DNA from 4 places in the Glutamicibacter sp. HZAU genome. Region 2 is predicted to be linked to each of the others. Evidence: riboswitches for the same ligand, from Rfam matches in the RefSeq annotation. Region 2 holds a riboswitch; each other region holds the start of a gene.

Region 1 (3,624 bases), on a different contig from region 2:
GTCAGCTCCCGGGTGAAAACTCCGGAGAGCATCATGCGCAAGGTTGCCCGCCGGGCCATCGCACCGTCCCTTACTGCCATACGCGAGAACATCAGCGATATTGCGGGTGTGCGCATTACCTGCAGTTTCGTCAAGGACATCTATAAGGTCCTGAACACCTTGACCGCTCAAAATGACTTGAAGGTCATCCAGATCAAGGATTACATCAAGAACCCGAAGCCAAGCGGCTATAAAAGTGTCCATGCGATTGTGCAGATTCCGGTCTTCTTATCCGACGGCCCTGTCGACGTTGTAGTGGAGTTGCAAATCCGCACGATCGCCCAGGATTTCTGGGCAAGCCTGGAGCATAAAATTTTCTACAAGTACGAGGGGGCGGTTCCAGAACATCTAGTACAGGAGCTCGCCGATGCGGCAGCTGTTGCAACGAAACTCGATATGCAAATGCAACGCTTGCATACCGAAGTACACGGCCATGATGCCAATGATGCAGCAGGACAAGAGACGAATTTCGATACGAAGGCCTTCCAGGGACTGCTCTCGCTGGCACAGCAAGCCAGCACAAGGAGCCCTGAAAAGGGTGCGGACAACTAAGCGTTATTGGCTTTGAAACGACGGGTCCCTGAAGACCGCTTCGAAGCCGGAAACCAAAAAAGATCCTCAGCCGAAGCCGAGGATCTTTGATTTGGTAGCGGCGCCGGGACTCGATCCCGGGACCTCACGATTATGAGTCGTGCGCTCTAACCAGCTGAGCTACGCCGCCACAAGTGAGAAACAATCCAGTAGAAGCCAAGAAAGCTTCTCACTCAGAGCCCCCTGCCGGAATCGATCCGGCGACCTCGTTCTTACCAAGAACGCGCTCTACCACTGAGCTAAGGGGGCAACGAGTAAATACTCTACACGCATTTCCCGGCAAAGAAAAATCGGTAAACCAACCTGGAAAACACCCCGAAATTTCCATAAAACTACTAGTCAAATTGAGATTAGCCACTCACCCTAGATCTTCAAGGACGAAGACTGGGACAAAAGGTGCTCGGGTGACGATTCTCACTGAGGTGTCCCTTGTGGTCAATCACGGATTCGCCCAGACGCGCAGGATAAAATCCCGCGACACTTTCCCTCGTGGCAGAACCACAGATCTCCCCCGTAAAACACAGGAGGCTCAACTCCCCCAGTCCCTCGACCCTGGGATTATGGATTGCCTGGAAGGACATCTGGCATCCGGTGCGCGGAGTCGCCACAACGCGCCGCGAAAGTAATCCAGGAGGCATGAAGCAAGCTCTCACGCGCACGGAATTCACCTAGGCAACCCGACTCCCATTTCCGTCTTGATTAGGAATATTGTGACGTCAGCAACAAATCCCCGGGGGATTTTGCAAACCTCGAAAACCTGTGTAAAGTATTTACCTGTTGCCCCCTTAGCTCAGTGGTAGAGCGCGTTCTTGGTAAGAACGAGGTCGCCGGATCGATTCCGGCAGGGGGCTCGCAATGAGAGAAGCAATCTGATTCCAGATTGCTTCTCTTTTCGTTTATCTGCCGCTCTTAGTGCCCCATGGCGCGGCCATCCCCTCAGCCTTCGCCCGCGCTGCTTCGCCAGCTTTCTGCCACGCCATCTTCCCCAGATTCCCGATTCGCGCTGCAAGAGGCTGATCGCTTGTACAAGCTAGCTCCTGCCGCCGGGCCATTGCCCGCATCCTGAATTGATGTCACCGTTCTGACCACTGGATTTGCGTTTCCTCCTCCCAAGCGTGCTAAGTTGTTCGCGACCACACGGGTGCCCTGGCAAGGGCTGAGATCGGGCTATCGCCGTCCGCGACCGTTGAACCTGTCCGGGTAATGCCGGCGAAGGAAGTGAGTTTCCCCAGTGGAACAATTTGAACAGCACCCTGCCCACACCCTTGCCTACCGCGAATCTGCGGGAATTTCTGTTCCCGTCACGCAGATCCATCTGGCAGACTCTCCCAATGGAAAGCCCAACGAGCCGCTGTCCGTGTATCGGACCAGCGGACCGGGAAGCGAACCGACCCAGGGCTTGCCGCCCTTCCGCGAGCAATGGATCCTGGAGCGCGGGGATGTGGAGGCTTATGCAGGCCGCGAGCGCAATCTGCACGACGACGGGCGCTCGGCGGTCCGCCGCGGCACGGCCAGCGCGGAATGGGCTGGACGTTCAGCCCCTCCGCTGCGGGCCCTTGGCGGAGCCCGCGTGACGCAAATGCACTATGCGCGCGCCGGGATAATCACCCCGGAAATGCGCTATGTGGCACTGCGCGAGGAATGCGATGTCGAGCTGGTGCGCAGCGAGCTCGCGGCCGGACGAGCCATCATCCCGGCGAACATCAACCATCCGGAATCCGAGCCGATGATCATCGGCAAGGCGTTCCTGGTCAAGATCAATGCGAATATCGGCAACTCGGCGGTGACCAGCTCCATCGCAGAAGAGGTCTCCAAGCTCCAGTGGGCCGCCAAATGGGGCGCCGACACGGTGATGGACCTGTCCACCGGAGATGACATCCACACCACCCGAGAATGGATCATCCGCAACTCCCCCGTGCCCATCGGCACCGTGCCGATCTACCAAGCGCTGGAGAAGGTCAATGGCGAAGCCAACAAGCTGACCTGGGAGATCTTCCGCGACACGGTCATCGAGCAGTGCGAGCAGGGCGTGGACTACATGACCATCCACGCCGGCGTGCTGCTGCGCTACATCCCGCTGACCGCCAACCGGGTGACCGGCATGGTTTCGCGCGGCGGGTCCATCATGGCCGGCTGGTGCCTGGCGCACCACCAGGAGAATTTCCTCTACACCCACTTCGATGAGCTGTGCGAGATCTTCGCGCAGTACGACGTGGCCTTCTCGCTGGGCGACGGGCTGCGCCCGGGCTCCATCGCGGATGCGAACGACGCAGCGCAATTCGCCGAGCTGGACACGCTGGCCGAGCTGACCAAGCGCGCCTGGCACTATGATGTGCAGGTGATGGTCGAGGGACCGGGGCATATCCCCTTCCATCTGGTGCGCGAGAATGTGGAGCGCCAGCAGGAATTGTGCGACGGGGCCCCGTTCTACACCCTGGGCCCGCTGGTTACCGATATCGCGCCGGGCTACGACCACATCACCAGCGCCATCGGCGCCACGGAGATTGCCCGCTACGGTACCGCGATGCTCTGCTATGTCACCCCCAAGGAGCATCTGGGGCTGCCCAACCGGGATGACGTGAAGACCGGGGTGATCACCTACAAGATCGCGGCGCACGCGGCAGATCTGGCCAAGGGGCATCCGGGTGCCACGGCACGGGATGATGCGCTGAGCAAGGCTCGCTTCGAATTCCGCTGGAATGACCAGTTCGCGTTGTCCCTCGATCCGGTCACCGCGCAGGAATTCCATGACGAGACGCTGCCGGCCGAGCCTGCGAAGACTGCCCACTTCTGTTCCATGTGCGGGCCGAAATTCTGCTCCATGCGCATTTCCCAGGATATCCGCGACGAATACGGCTCGGCCGAGGCGCAGGCGGCATTGGCCGGGATGGCGCAGAAAAGCAGGCAGTTCCTGGAAAGCGGGGGCACGGTCTATCTCGGGGACGAGATCCCCGTCGGGACCCCTGCCGAGTAATTAGCCCGGGCATGCGAAAA
Region 2 (3,624 bases):
TTCTGATTGGAGGGATGATGCCGAACAAGAACTTTGAACCGCGCGACCAGCGCATCGATGATGCGCTGGATACCTCCGGCGTGCGCCACCGTGCGACACTCAGGCAGGAGTGGCCGCTCCTGCTGCTGCTGCTCTTCGTCTGGGGCGCCCTCTGGCAGGACTTCTCGCTGGCGAACATGATCTTCGGGGCGGTCATTGCGCTGGTGATCGTGAACCTGTTCCCGCTGCCGCCGGTGGTCCTTTCGGGCCGGATCAACCTCTGGTACTGCGTGAAGCTGTTCATCTGGTTCCTCGGTCAGGTTGTCGCGGCCAGCGTCCACGTGGCCTGGCTGGCAGTGGCCCGCGGGAAGAGCACCCGCAGCGCGATCATCGCCGTCCCGCTGCGCACCGGCTCGGACCTGATCGTGATGACCGTGGGCCACGTGCTCACGCTGATCCCGGGATCCTTCGTGATCGACGTGGACCGCAGCTCGTCGACCCTGTACCTGCACTACATCGACATCCAGTCGCCGGAGGATGTGGAGACGGCACGGGCAGCTATCCGGGACATCGAACGCCGGCTGATCATGGCCATCGGCAGCCGTGACGAGTACGAGGCGATCAAGAGCGAATGCGGACCGGACTTCGCTGCGAGGAAGGGGTAAACATGCTGGATATCGTCATCTGGATCTGCGGCATCATGCTCGGGCTGGGTGCCATCGCCTGCCTGATCCGGGTTGCCAAGGGTCCGTCAATCCTTGACCGGGTGCTTGCCTTGGACGTGATGCTGCTGATCATCTCCGCCGCCCTGTGCCTGGAGATGGTGCTGCACAAGCACACCGACTACCTGCTGTTCGTGGTTGCCGCGTGCATGCTCGGCTTCATCGGCTCGGTGACCGTCTCACGCTTCGTCTCGGATCAGAGGAATGCCTAATGGAACTCTTCCTCGATATCCTCGTCGCCATCCTGCTGATCCTCGGCTGCCTGATGTCCTTGATCGCAGGCATCGGCTTGCTCACCTTCCCGGACATGCTCACCCGCATGCACGCGGCCACCAAGCCGCAGGTGCTCGGCTTCCTGCTGATCTTCGCCGGGTTGGCCATCTACCTGCGCAGCTGGGCGGTGATCCCGGTCCTCGCGTTGGCTTGGGGCATGCAGCTGCTGACAGCGCCGGTTTCCGCCCACATGATCGGCCGTTCCGGCTACCGCACCAAGCACGCGGCCAAGGAAACCCTGTTCTCCGATGAGCTCAGCCTTGTGGTCAACAGGGTCAATGGCGCACCGCCCACCGGAGCAACACCGATGTCCAAGGCCGAAGCGCCAGAGGACAAGTAATGCGAAAAGAGCGGGGGCAGTTCAGCTGAACTGCTCCCGCTCTCGGCTTGCCGCCGAAGCCTATTTGGTGAACTTGGCAACAACCTTGTTGGCGCTGCGGTCGGCCACGGTCTGCATGATCGCTGCCACCAGGGCCGAGACGATCGCGAAGCCCAATGCGCGGCGGAAGGACGCTTCAGCCGCTTCCTCGGTGCCCTTGCGTGGCGCTTTGCTGCCGGTTGCCTTCAACCAAATGAAATCAACCAGCTTGCCACCGAGCATGCCCGCGCCAACGGTGATTCCGGTAGTGACAAGTTTCTGCACTTTATCCATTTTTTCCTCGCGATCAAGCTCGTGACACATCGTTCCTCTGCCCAGCATACCTGCGGTATGGTGGGGGAGCAGTAATTATTCCGACAGGGGAGCGTCAGACTTCTACGAAGTCGCAGGACGCTGAGAGTGCGATGGATCGCAGACCCTCGAACCTGCCCCGGCTAGTACCGGCGAAGGAAGTCGAGCATCTCGGATGCGGATAGGCGCAGCATGCCCTCATTCCGTGCATCCCCCCTCCTTTCCATAGGAGGACCAACAGTGAACGAAACAATTTCGAAGCATCGTACCGGCTGGCGTGTCGTCGATATCGTCGTGGCATCGGTGATCGCCGTGGCTTCAGGAGTCATTTTCTGGGCATGGAGTGCCGGCTATGGCCTGTTTTCGCTGGCCTTCGCGGCTTTCCCTCCAGCCACCGCGCTGCTCACCGGCATGTGGCTGTTCCCCGCGGTGCTCGGCGCATTGATCATCCGCAAGCCTGGCGCCGCGATCTACTGCGAGCTGCTGGCCGCCGTGGTTGAAGCGCTGCTCGGCTCGCACTATGGGTTGACCGTGCTGATCTCCGGCCTGGTCCAAGGCCTGGGCGCGGAGCTGGTCTTCGCGGCATTCCGCTACCGCAAGTGGAACCTGGGCGTGGCACTTCTGGCAGGCCTGTTCTCCGGCCTGTTCGCCGGCATTACTGAGGCATACATCCTGGCCTACTACGTCGAGTACACCGCCGGGATGAAGATCTTCCACGTGATCGCCACCGGTGTTTCCGGTCTGGTCATCGCCGGGCTGCTGTCCTGGCTGGCCACGCGCGGACTGGCGAAGACCGGTGCCCTGAGCGCACTGGCGAGCCGGCGTGCACACCTGGAAACCGCAAAATGAGTTCAGTTGCCAATTCCGATGCCGCCTCGCTGACCCAGCGCGGAGCGTCAATCACCGCAACTGGTTTCGGCTGGCAGCACTCGGAGCGGCAGGAACCTGCCATCTCGGGGCTGGATCTGCAGATCCACGCCGGTGAAAAGGTGCTGCTGCTCGGTCCATCCGGTGCTGGCAAGTCGACGTTGCTGCATGCAATGGCCGGGCTGCTGGAAGCCGATGAGGATCAGCAGCTTGCCGGCCAGCTGCTGATTGATGGCAACGATGCGTTCAGCCGGAGCCACCCGGTGGGCTTGATGCAGCAGGACCCGGAAACCCAGGTCGTGCAAAGCAGGGTCGCCGATGATGTGGCCTTCGGAGCGGAGAACCTCGGGATGGATCCGGGCGTGATCCGCCAGCAGATCCCCGAAGTGCTGGACGCGGTCGGATTGGGCGCGCTGTCCTTCGACCACCGCACCCAGCAGCTCTCCGGCGGGCAGAAGCAGCGCTTGGCCCTGGCTGGCATCCTGGCCATGGAACCCGGCCTCATGCTGCTCGATGAACCGACCGCCAACGTGGACCCGCAGAGCATCGGGCCGTTGCGCGATGCGGTGCTGAACGCCGCGAAGCTATCCGGTGCCACGCTGGTTGTGGTCGAGCATCGGCTCGAAGCCTGGGCAGAGCATATGGACCGGGTTATCGTGCTGGAACCGGGCGGGGGAGTCGCGCACGACCTGGATCCGCGTCAGCTGTACACCGAAGAACCCGTGCGCCAGGAGCTGGCTGCCGCCGGGCTATGGGTTCCCGGATATGTTCCGCAGGTGGCACCGGCCGAGAACCTTGCCGGAGCTATGCTGCTGGAAGCGCGGCAGCTGGTTTGCGCCCGCACGGCTACCGCGCCGCATACCCAGGCGGTGGATATGGAAGTGCAGGCGGGCACCGCGACGGTGATTCTCGGCGAGAACGGCGCCGGCAAATCGACGCTGGCCCTGGCCCTGGGCGGTTTGCTGTCCCCGGCCGGCGGCGAGCTGACGGCCACCGCGCAACTGGCTGACGGCCTGGGCAGTTCCCCGTTTGCCTGGAAAGCCGGTGCACTGATCGGGCGGATCGGCTCGGTCTTCCAGGAGCCCGAACACCAGTTCGTGACGCAGAGCGTCC
Region 3 (3,624 bases), on a different contig from region 2:
CGCCTTGATCCTGCTCGTCGTTGCCATCTCGGCACTGCAGGTCTTGGGCATCGCGGCAATTTCGGACCCTGCCCAGCAGATGCTGCAGCTTGTCTTCACCGCAATACCGCAGGTCATCATGGCCTTGGTGCTCTTGGCCGTCGGTATTCTAATTGCCAAGTTCGTCGGCCAGCTACTTGAATCAACCCTTCACGGCGTGGGCACCGACTCCGTTGTTGCCCAATGGGGTGTTGTTCCCGAAGGCAAGAGCGCTTCGGGAATCATCGCTGGCATCGTCAAGATTGCCATCGTGCTGTTCTTCGGCGTGATGGCGGCCCAGATGCTGAACTTCCCGGCGATCACCAACATCCTCAATGAAATCCTGGCCTTGGGAGGCAAGATTCTCTTCGGCGCAGCAATTATCGCCGCAGGTTTCGTCATCGCCAACGTCATTGGCCGCTTCTTGGGCGACACCACCGCTTCAAAGATCATCCGCTACACGGCAATTGCGTTGTTCGTGGCAATGGGCTTGAAGTACATGGGTATCGCTGATTCGATCATCAATATGGCCTTCGGTGCAATCGTCATTGGCGCGGCATTGGCCGCGGCGCTGGCCTTTGGACTTGGTGGCCGCGATGCTGCGGCTCGCACGCTGAAAAAGATCGAGGCCAATCAGGCCACCGACGGCCCGGATTCGACGCCGCCGGCATCAACTCCAGGCATCTAGCCAATATCACTAAACCTGAGGGACAGATAAGAAGTCGCGGAACCCGAAAACGGATTCCGCGACTTTTTGTTGCCCGCCAAGCTACGGCTGCGTGCTCCACGGCAACGGCACTACATCCGGGACCTGATCAGTCCGCAACCGCGCGTAGGCGTACACGTCAATGCGTTCTCCAGCAACCAGGAACTTACCGCGCTCGACACCCTCGCGCAGGAACCCGTTGCTTTCGGCTACACGCTTCGATCCAGGATTATTCGCCCGAAGACCTAGTTCCAAACGGTACAAACCGAGCTCGCCAAACAGGTGGTTCACCAAAGTAGCCACTGCGCGAGTGGCCAGAGACCTCCCGCGGTAGTCCTGGTTCATCCAATACCAAACCCATGCGTTCTGATTGGCTGGATCGACAGTACCGCAGACCAAACCGACCAGCCGGTCCCGATAGGCGACGGCCAAAGCCTGCTGCCGTTCGCCGGCCTCCATCAGGGCACGCACGTATGATGCGGCCTTTTCCGGAGTGTCGGCATCTCCTTGGCGATCCATATCGGCATTGGAGGAAAAGGCTTCGAAAACGGCTTCGGCATCCGATTGGCGCAGCCTGCGAACTGAGAAATCGTCGTCGACTGATGCGCCCTTGTTCGGTTCTGCAAAAGAAAGCTGCCGCGCAGCGGGCGTGCCCTGATGGAACAGCAGCTGCCAGCGATCCTGCTCATGGATCCACAGCGAACTGCGCTCGCTGGCGGATGCCGAGGGCAACCTCCAGCGCAGAAGCACCGCTTGATCGGCAACCTGGATTGCCACGGGGCTTCCGACTTCCCGAGATCCGGAATCCCGTTCCGGCTCCTGGGCCAGCTGGGCAATGATCGACTCGCGATCGTAGACACGGCCGCTGGCGCCCACTTCGGAGAACTGCGGATGCAAGTACCGTTCCAATTGCCTTCGGCTATGGCGCTGGCTGGTTTCCAAGAGCTCCTGCTCCAACGAAATGATCGTGTTGGACAACGCAGATCCCTGGGGAAGCACGCGGGGGAAGTCATGAGATGCCATGTCAACTAGTACATCACAGAAGATGACGGAGCTGCGGTTGCTCCAGTTCGACTTTATGAGCTGGATCATGCCTATAATCGCAGTACTCCGCGGGAGCCTGAATCGACCAGGCTGAGAGGGCACCGAGCCGACCGCTACACCTGATGCGGGTCATGCCGCCGTAGGAAGGATGCGTGCTCTCGTGCATGTGAATATTGTTGGCGCCGGAATCATCGGCCTGTCTGTTGCGTTCGAACTGGAATCACGGGGACATACTGCCACCCTCATCGATCCAGCACCAGGCCAAGGTGCAAGCTACGCGGCAGCCGGAATGCTGGCCCCGGCAGCTGAAACGGTCTGGGGCCATGGCCCCCTTCACGAGCTGCTTGCCGCCTCGAATGCCGCCTATCCAAAGTTCATTGAGCGCATCGAATCCGTGACCGGGCAACGCCCGGACTACCTGCAGAACTCAACCCTCGTCGTCGCGGCCGAACCGGCTGACCGCGAAGCCCTGCATGAGCTGGCCGAACTGCAAGCTTCCCTCGGCCTGTCAGCGGAAAAGCTCTTGCCCAGCCAAGCCCGCAAACTCGAACCAGCCTTGGCCGCGAATATAGCAGGCGCAGTCCTATGCCAAGATGACCACCAAGTCGACCCACGGTCAGTCGTCAAAATCCTGCTTGATCACCTGCGTGGCCGCCTGATCGAGGAGCGGGCGCAGGCGCTGGTGGGCGACGGGAGCCGAACCAACGCGGTACGCACCGCATCGGGCAAGATCCTCGAAGCGGATCAAACCATCGTGGCCACCGGACTGGGCACCATTGACGGCCTGGACCGGGTGCCGGTGCGCCCCGTTTACGGAGATATTCTCCGGATCCAGGGGCCAGCCGGTCCGCCATTGATCACCCGGACCATCCGCGGCATCGTGCACCGGGAGCCGGTGTATCTCGTGCCGAGAAAGGACGGCAGCCTCGTGCTTGGAGCCAGCGTCCGGGAAGACCGCCAGCCTGCAGTGAACATCGGAGCCATGCACCTACTGCTGGACAATGCACGAAAGCTCATCCCCGGCATCAGCGACTGCACGCTGAACGAGGCAACTGCCCGGGCCCGTCCCGCCACACCTGATGACCGTCCGCTGCTGGGGCGCATTGACCCGGGCCTGGTGCTTAGCACCGGATACTCCCGGCACGGAGTGCTGCTGGCTCCGCTGGGCGCAACACTCGCCGCTGACCTTATTCACGGAAATGGAACGCACCCCTTGCATCAGGCTGTGAATCCACACCGCTTCGCCACAGCAACCCGGACCACCCACCGAACGGAGCAGCATCCATGAAAAGCATTGGCATTAAGTTCAATTCCCGGGAACTGAACCTGGACGAAGGAATCACCCTTCGCGAATTCATCAGCATGCAGATCGGCAAGGATCTGGATAGCAACTCGGCGGCCGTGGACGGCAGCAAGCTTGGAATAGCCGCCGCGGTCAATGGCACTGTCATCCCGCGCAGCGCCTGGAACAGCTACACGCTGGCCGAAGGGCACAGCATCGAACTCGTTACCGCAGCCCAGGGAGGCTAGGCGTGGACACGCAAAACATCACTGAACTGGACATCAACAGCGATCCATTCCAGGTTGCAGGACGCACCTTGTCTTCGCGCTTGATCCTCGGCACCGGGGGAGCGAGTTCGCTGACCACCCTGGAAAGCGCATTGCAGGCCTCTGGAACCGAACTGACTACCGTGGCCATCCGACACTTTTCGGCGGCAGGCGAGTCCAACGTGTATGACTTGCTGCAGCGCAACAACGTGATTGCGCTGCCGAATACCGCTGGATGCTTCACCGCCCGCGACGCGATCCTCACCGCGCACCTGGCCCGCGAAGCGCTGGAAACGAACTGGATCAAG
Region 4 (3,624 bases), on a different contig from region 2:
GCGAGCATCCCGATCTTGATTGCATCGATGCGGATATCCGCGCTGATGGCTTCAAGCTGGGCGAGGACGAAATCGCCGCTGATCGCCTGCACCCCGGACACCCCATGGGTGTTCTGCGCGGTCAAGGCGGTGATCACGCACATTCCGTAGCCGCCGTTGGCGGCAATGGCCTTCAGATCCGCCTGGATTCCGGCGCCACCGGAAGGATCGGATCCTGCAATGGACAAGATGTTCATTTGGCGGCCTCCCATGCCGAAACGAGCTGCGCGCTGGCCTGCTGCGGATCCTCTGCATTGCAGATGGCGCGGACCACTGCCATGCCCGCTCCGCCGCCGGCACGGATGGCTGCCGCGTCCTCGTGGGTAATGGCGCCGATTGCCACGCAGGGCAGCGAGGCCAACGTCGTGGCACGCGCAAAGCCGTTGAGGCCCAGGGGAGTGGGATGGTCCTTCTTCGTCGGGGTGGCGCGGACGGCCCCCACACCGAGATAGTCGATGACCGCGGCGTCCTTGTTCGCCTGGGACAGTTGCTCATCGCTGGAAGCGCTCAGTCCGATGACGCCTTCGCCGATGATCTGCCGGGCCAACTGCACCGGCACATCCTTCTGCCCGATATGGATGCCGTTCACGGCTGCACCGGCAGCCCGCGCCGCGAGGTAGACGTCGATGCGGTCATTGATCAGCAACTGGGCCTTGCCCTCGGTGAGCTTGGCGGCCGCGCAGGCCAGCTCGAAGAATTCCCGGGCGGTTTCATCCTTGGCGCGCAGCTGGATCCACTGGATTCCTCCGGCGACGGCGCCTTCGATCACTTCCAGGGTGCTGCGCGGGGTGCAACTGGCAGTATTGGCTACCAGGTAGGCTCCGTAATCATGCATGGTTCAGTTCCTCGTGCTTCAAAGTCTTAAGTTCTTCTGGATCGGTTGCGGACAGCGCATCAATGAATGCGACGGCGAAGCTGCCCGGACCTGTGCTGTTTTCCAGGGCCTTTTCAGCGGCCAGCCCGTAGAAGCCGTGGGCCGCGATGGCGGCCTCGAACGGGTCATCGTGGACCGCAATCATGCCGGCGCAGAACGCGCCCAACGCGCAGCCGCCGCCGGTGATCCGCGTCAAGCCGATGCCGTTGGTGTGCACCAGGACTGTCCGCGTGGCATCGATGATGGCATCGGACTGGCCGGAAATGGCCACCACGCAGTCATGCTGCTGGGCCAGCTCGCGTCCAGCCGCCAAGGCCGCAGAGACGTCATCCAAGGCATCTACACCGCGTGAAGCCGATTGCCGTCCGGCCAGGGCCAGGATTTCCGAGGCGTTGCCGCGAATCAGGGCCGGGCGTTGCCTGGCAATGTGCCGTGCAAAATCCGTGCGCACCGGCAGGGCGCCGACCGCTACCGGATCAAGGATCCACGGGGTGCCTGCTGCGCTCGCCGATTGCACGGCTTCTTCCATGGCGGCCAGCTGCTCGGTGCTCGGAGTTCCCAGATTCACCAAGACGGCGGAAGCCGCCTTTGCGAAGGGGCCGGCCTCTCCGGGCAGATCCGTCATGGCCGGGGACGCGCCGGATGCCAGCAGGACATTGGCGGTGAAATTTGCTACGACGGTGTTGGTCAGGCAGAAAACCAAAGGTGATTGTTGCCGGTATTCTTGGGCAACTGCATGCAAAGCCATGCGACATCCCTCCGCTAGCGTGAACTAGATCAGGTTCAACGGGTCTCATCTCAGTCGGTTGTTCCGACACCCCGTGTCACTGCCATAGAGCGTACGCACAAGCGGTTCCAAGGACAAGTTACTTACGCTCGCGCCGCGCCACCAAGGCCTTGAGCGTGGCCGCATCGACCTGCTGGGCGGCTGCCAGCGCCCAGAGGTGATCCACCGCGGCCAGCAGGTCTTCGCTGGCATCCACCGGCCGAAGCCGTTCGTTGACCACTGTGCCGGCCCGCCGCCGGGAGGTGATCAGACCTTCGGCTTCCAGTTCCTTGTAGGCGCGCGCTACCGTTCCGGCAGCAACGCCGAGGTCGGTGGCCAGTGCGCGCACGGTGGGCAGCTTGCTGTCTGCGGGCAATTCTCCCAGGGTGATCAGCGAGGCGATCTGCAAGCGGATCTGCTCGTAGGGTGCAGTGGCCGCCGCGAGGTCGACACTGATTTGCGTGCTCATGATGCTGCTGTCGGCTGCTGTGCACGCACCATCGCGGTACCAGGACGCTCCAGGAAAATCACCGCTGGGACAACGAAGACCAGAAGTGCAAACAGCCCCAGGCCTGCAGGGAAGCCGTAGCCAATCAGCAGCATGGCAAGCACAGCGCTGGTGGCAACGCGCATCGACCGCAGCTCCAGAACCCGCCGATACCAGATTTCTTCAGCTGGCGAGACGGCCCAGGGAATAGTCGCCCGGCGGCAGGACCAGATGAAGCCCATATGCGCCGCCGCAAGCAGCAGCAACAGCCCGATGACTAGTCCCCGGTTCGGAGGAGCGAACCCCCAAAGCGTCTCCAGCGGTGGATTCAATAGCAGGTAAGCGCAGATGGCAACCAGCAAGCCAGCGGCGATGTAGGACCACAAGGGCAGGGGTGCATGATGCTTTGGTGCTGCACTCGCCTGCCGAGCCACCTTGCTGGCGTAGCCCAGATACAGCGTATTGAGCACGATGTAGAGCAATGCCGCACCGGCAAAGAGCACCAGGATCCACGTAGTTCGTTCATTGGTCGGCATCCGGAATTCCTCATCCACGGGCAGGAATGACCAGCCGATGGCAACGGCGAGCAATGCAAGGGTAGCCGTGGTGTATTGCAATGCGAAGAGCTGATCTCGCAAGCGCGAGAAGGCGGTCCGTTCCCTGGTGGTGGAGTGGGCCGAGAATGTGGTGCGCGGACCCCAGAAGAACAGCGTAAGAGCCACCGCAAGGGCGCCATAGTTCAATAACTCGTACGGTCCACCGGTTGAATAGCCTTGCGAGTAATTGGCCACCGATACGCAAAATGCCAGCAGCACGATACCGGTATTGCGCAGCAACCGGTTGAGCCATACCGTGCGCAAGGCATGGTTGTCTTCGGCGGTGATGCCGGCCAAGGGGCGCCGGTTCAGGATCACTGCTGCAATCACCCCGGCGGCCACGACGATACCTGCCAGAGCCACGATGAAGACCGGGAGCATTTGGTTTCCGGGCAGCAGGCCATCGGTTGGGCCCGCAGAGGTGTAGGAGTAGCTGCCATCAGAATCGAACATAGTGGTTTCCGACTCTGGGATGCCAACGCTCCCTTCGACGCGGGAGGCAGGCCACAGCAATCCCACCGCGGCCAGCAGCAACAGCGCGACGAAAATCCCCAGGGACTTCGGGAACGGCGTCGCCAGGGTGCGCGCCTCCAGTGAGGCGGTGCGCACCGGCTGGAGTTCCTTGAGCCAGGTGAACAAGCCAATGAGGTAAACGAGAAGAATCCAGATTCCCGGCGAGAGAGCTGCAGCGAAAACCGAACTCGAATCGGTCCCGTTCATGGGAATGCGCCACGTCTGAGGCAGATCCCACGAAGTCGAAGCGAAGAATGCGATCAATGCGCACCAGAATGAGTGCGACTGGGCGCGGACGATAGCCGGTGCCTCACGCCGATGCGCCACGGAGCGCAACCACAGGTATATG

What was found. A riboswitch is a leader RNA that binds a small molecule or an ion and turns the genes downstream of it on or off. The one in region 2 is predicted to bind thiamine pyrophosphate.
Region 1: linked by a shared signal. The riboswitch ahead of thiC (phosphomethylpyrimidine synthase ThiC) and the one ahead of EKH49_RS13565 (ECF transporter S component) in region 2 are both predicted to bind thiamine pyrophosphate.
Region 3: linked by a shared signal. The riboswitch ahead of thiO (glycine oxidase ThiO) and the one ahead of EKH49_RS13565 (ECF transporter S component) in region 2 are both predicted to bind thiamine pyrophosphate.
Region 4: linked by a shared signal. The riboswitch ahead of thiM (hydroxyethylthiazole kinase) and the one ahead of EKH49_RS13565 (ECF transporter S component) in region 2 are both predicted to bind thiamine pyrophosphate.

Annotation. Positions count from the first base shown of each region.
Region 1 covers NZ_SCKZ01000007.1:90,688-94,311, reverse strand. Annotated here, with positions in the region: gene EKH49_RS12385 (GTP pyrophosphokinase) at 1-591, shown strand, start outside; tRNA gene EKH49_RS12380 (tRNA-Met) at 684-760, opposite strand; tRNA gene EKH49_RS12375 (tRNA-Thr) at 808-879, opposite strand; tRNA gene EKH49_RS12370 (tRNA-Thr) at 1,410-1,481, shown strand; TPP riboswitch at 1,758-1,865, shown strand; gene thiC (phosphomethylpyrimidine synthase ThiC) at 1,862-3,604, shown strand.
Region 2 covers NZ_SCKZ01000008.1:114,072-117,695, forward strand. Annotated here, with positions in the region: gene EKH49_RS13540 (Na+/H+ antiporter subunit D) at 1-6, shown strand, start outside; gene EKH49_RS13545 (Na+/H+ antiporter subunit E) at 18-644, shown strand; gene EKH49_RS13550 (monovalent cation/H+ antiporter complex subunit F) at 647-913, shown strand; gene mnhG (monovalent cation/H(+) antiporter subunit G) at 913-1,314, shown strand; gene EKH49_RS13560 (DUF4235 domain-containing protein) at 1,375-1,626, opposite strand; TPP riboswitch at 1,702-1,822, shown strand; gene EKH49_RS13565 (ECF transporter S component) at 1,837-2,493, shown strand; gene EKH49_RS13570 (ATP-binding cassette domain-containing protein) at 2,490-3,624, shown strand, end outside.
Region 3 covers NZ_SCKZ01000003.1:26,619-30,242, forward strand. Annotated here, with positions in the region: gene EKH49_RS04875 (mechanosensitive ion channel) at 1-706, shown strand, start outside; gene EKH49_RS04880 (GNAT family N-acetyltransferase) at 788-1,747, opposite strand; TPP riboswitch at 1,827-1,931, shown strand; gene thiO (glycine oxidase ThiO) at 1,917-3,056, shown strand; gene thiS (sulfur carrier protein ThiS) at 3,053-3,298, shown strand; gene EKH49_RS04895 (thiazole synthase) at 3,301-3,624, shown strand, end outside.
Region 4 covers NZ_SCKZ01000006.1:205,333-208,956, reverse strand. Annotated here, with positions in the region: gene thiD (bifunctional hydroxymethylpyrimidine kinase/phosphomethylpyrimidine kinase) at 1-236, opposite strand, end outside; gene thiE (thiamine phosphate synthase) at 233-874, opposite strand; gene thiM (hydroxyethylthiazole kinase) at 867-1,661, opposite strand; TPP riboswitch at 1,651-1,745, opposite strand; gene EKH49_RS10715 (GntR family transcriptional regulator) at 1,780-2,148, opposite strand; gene EKH49_RS10710 (hypothetical protein) at 2,145-3,624, opposite strand, start outside.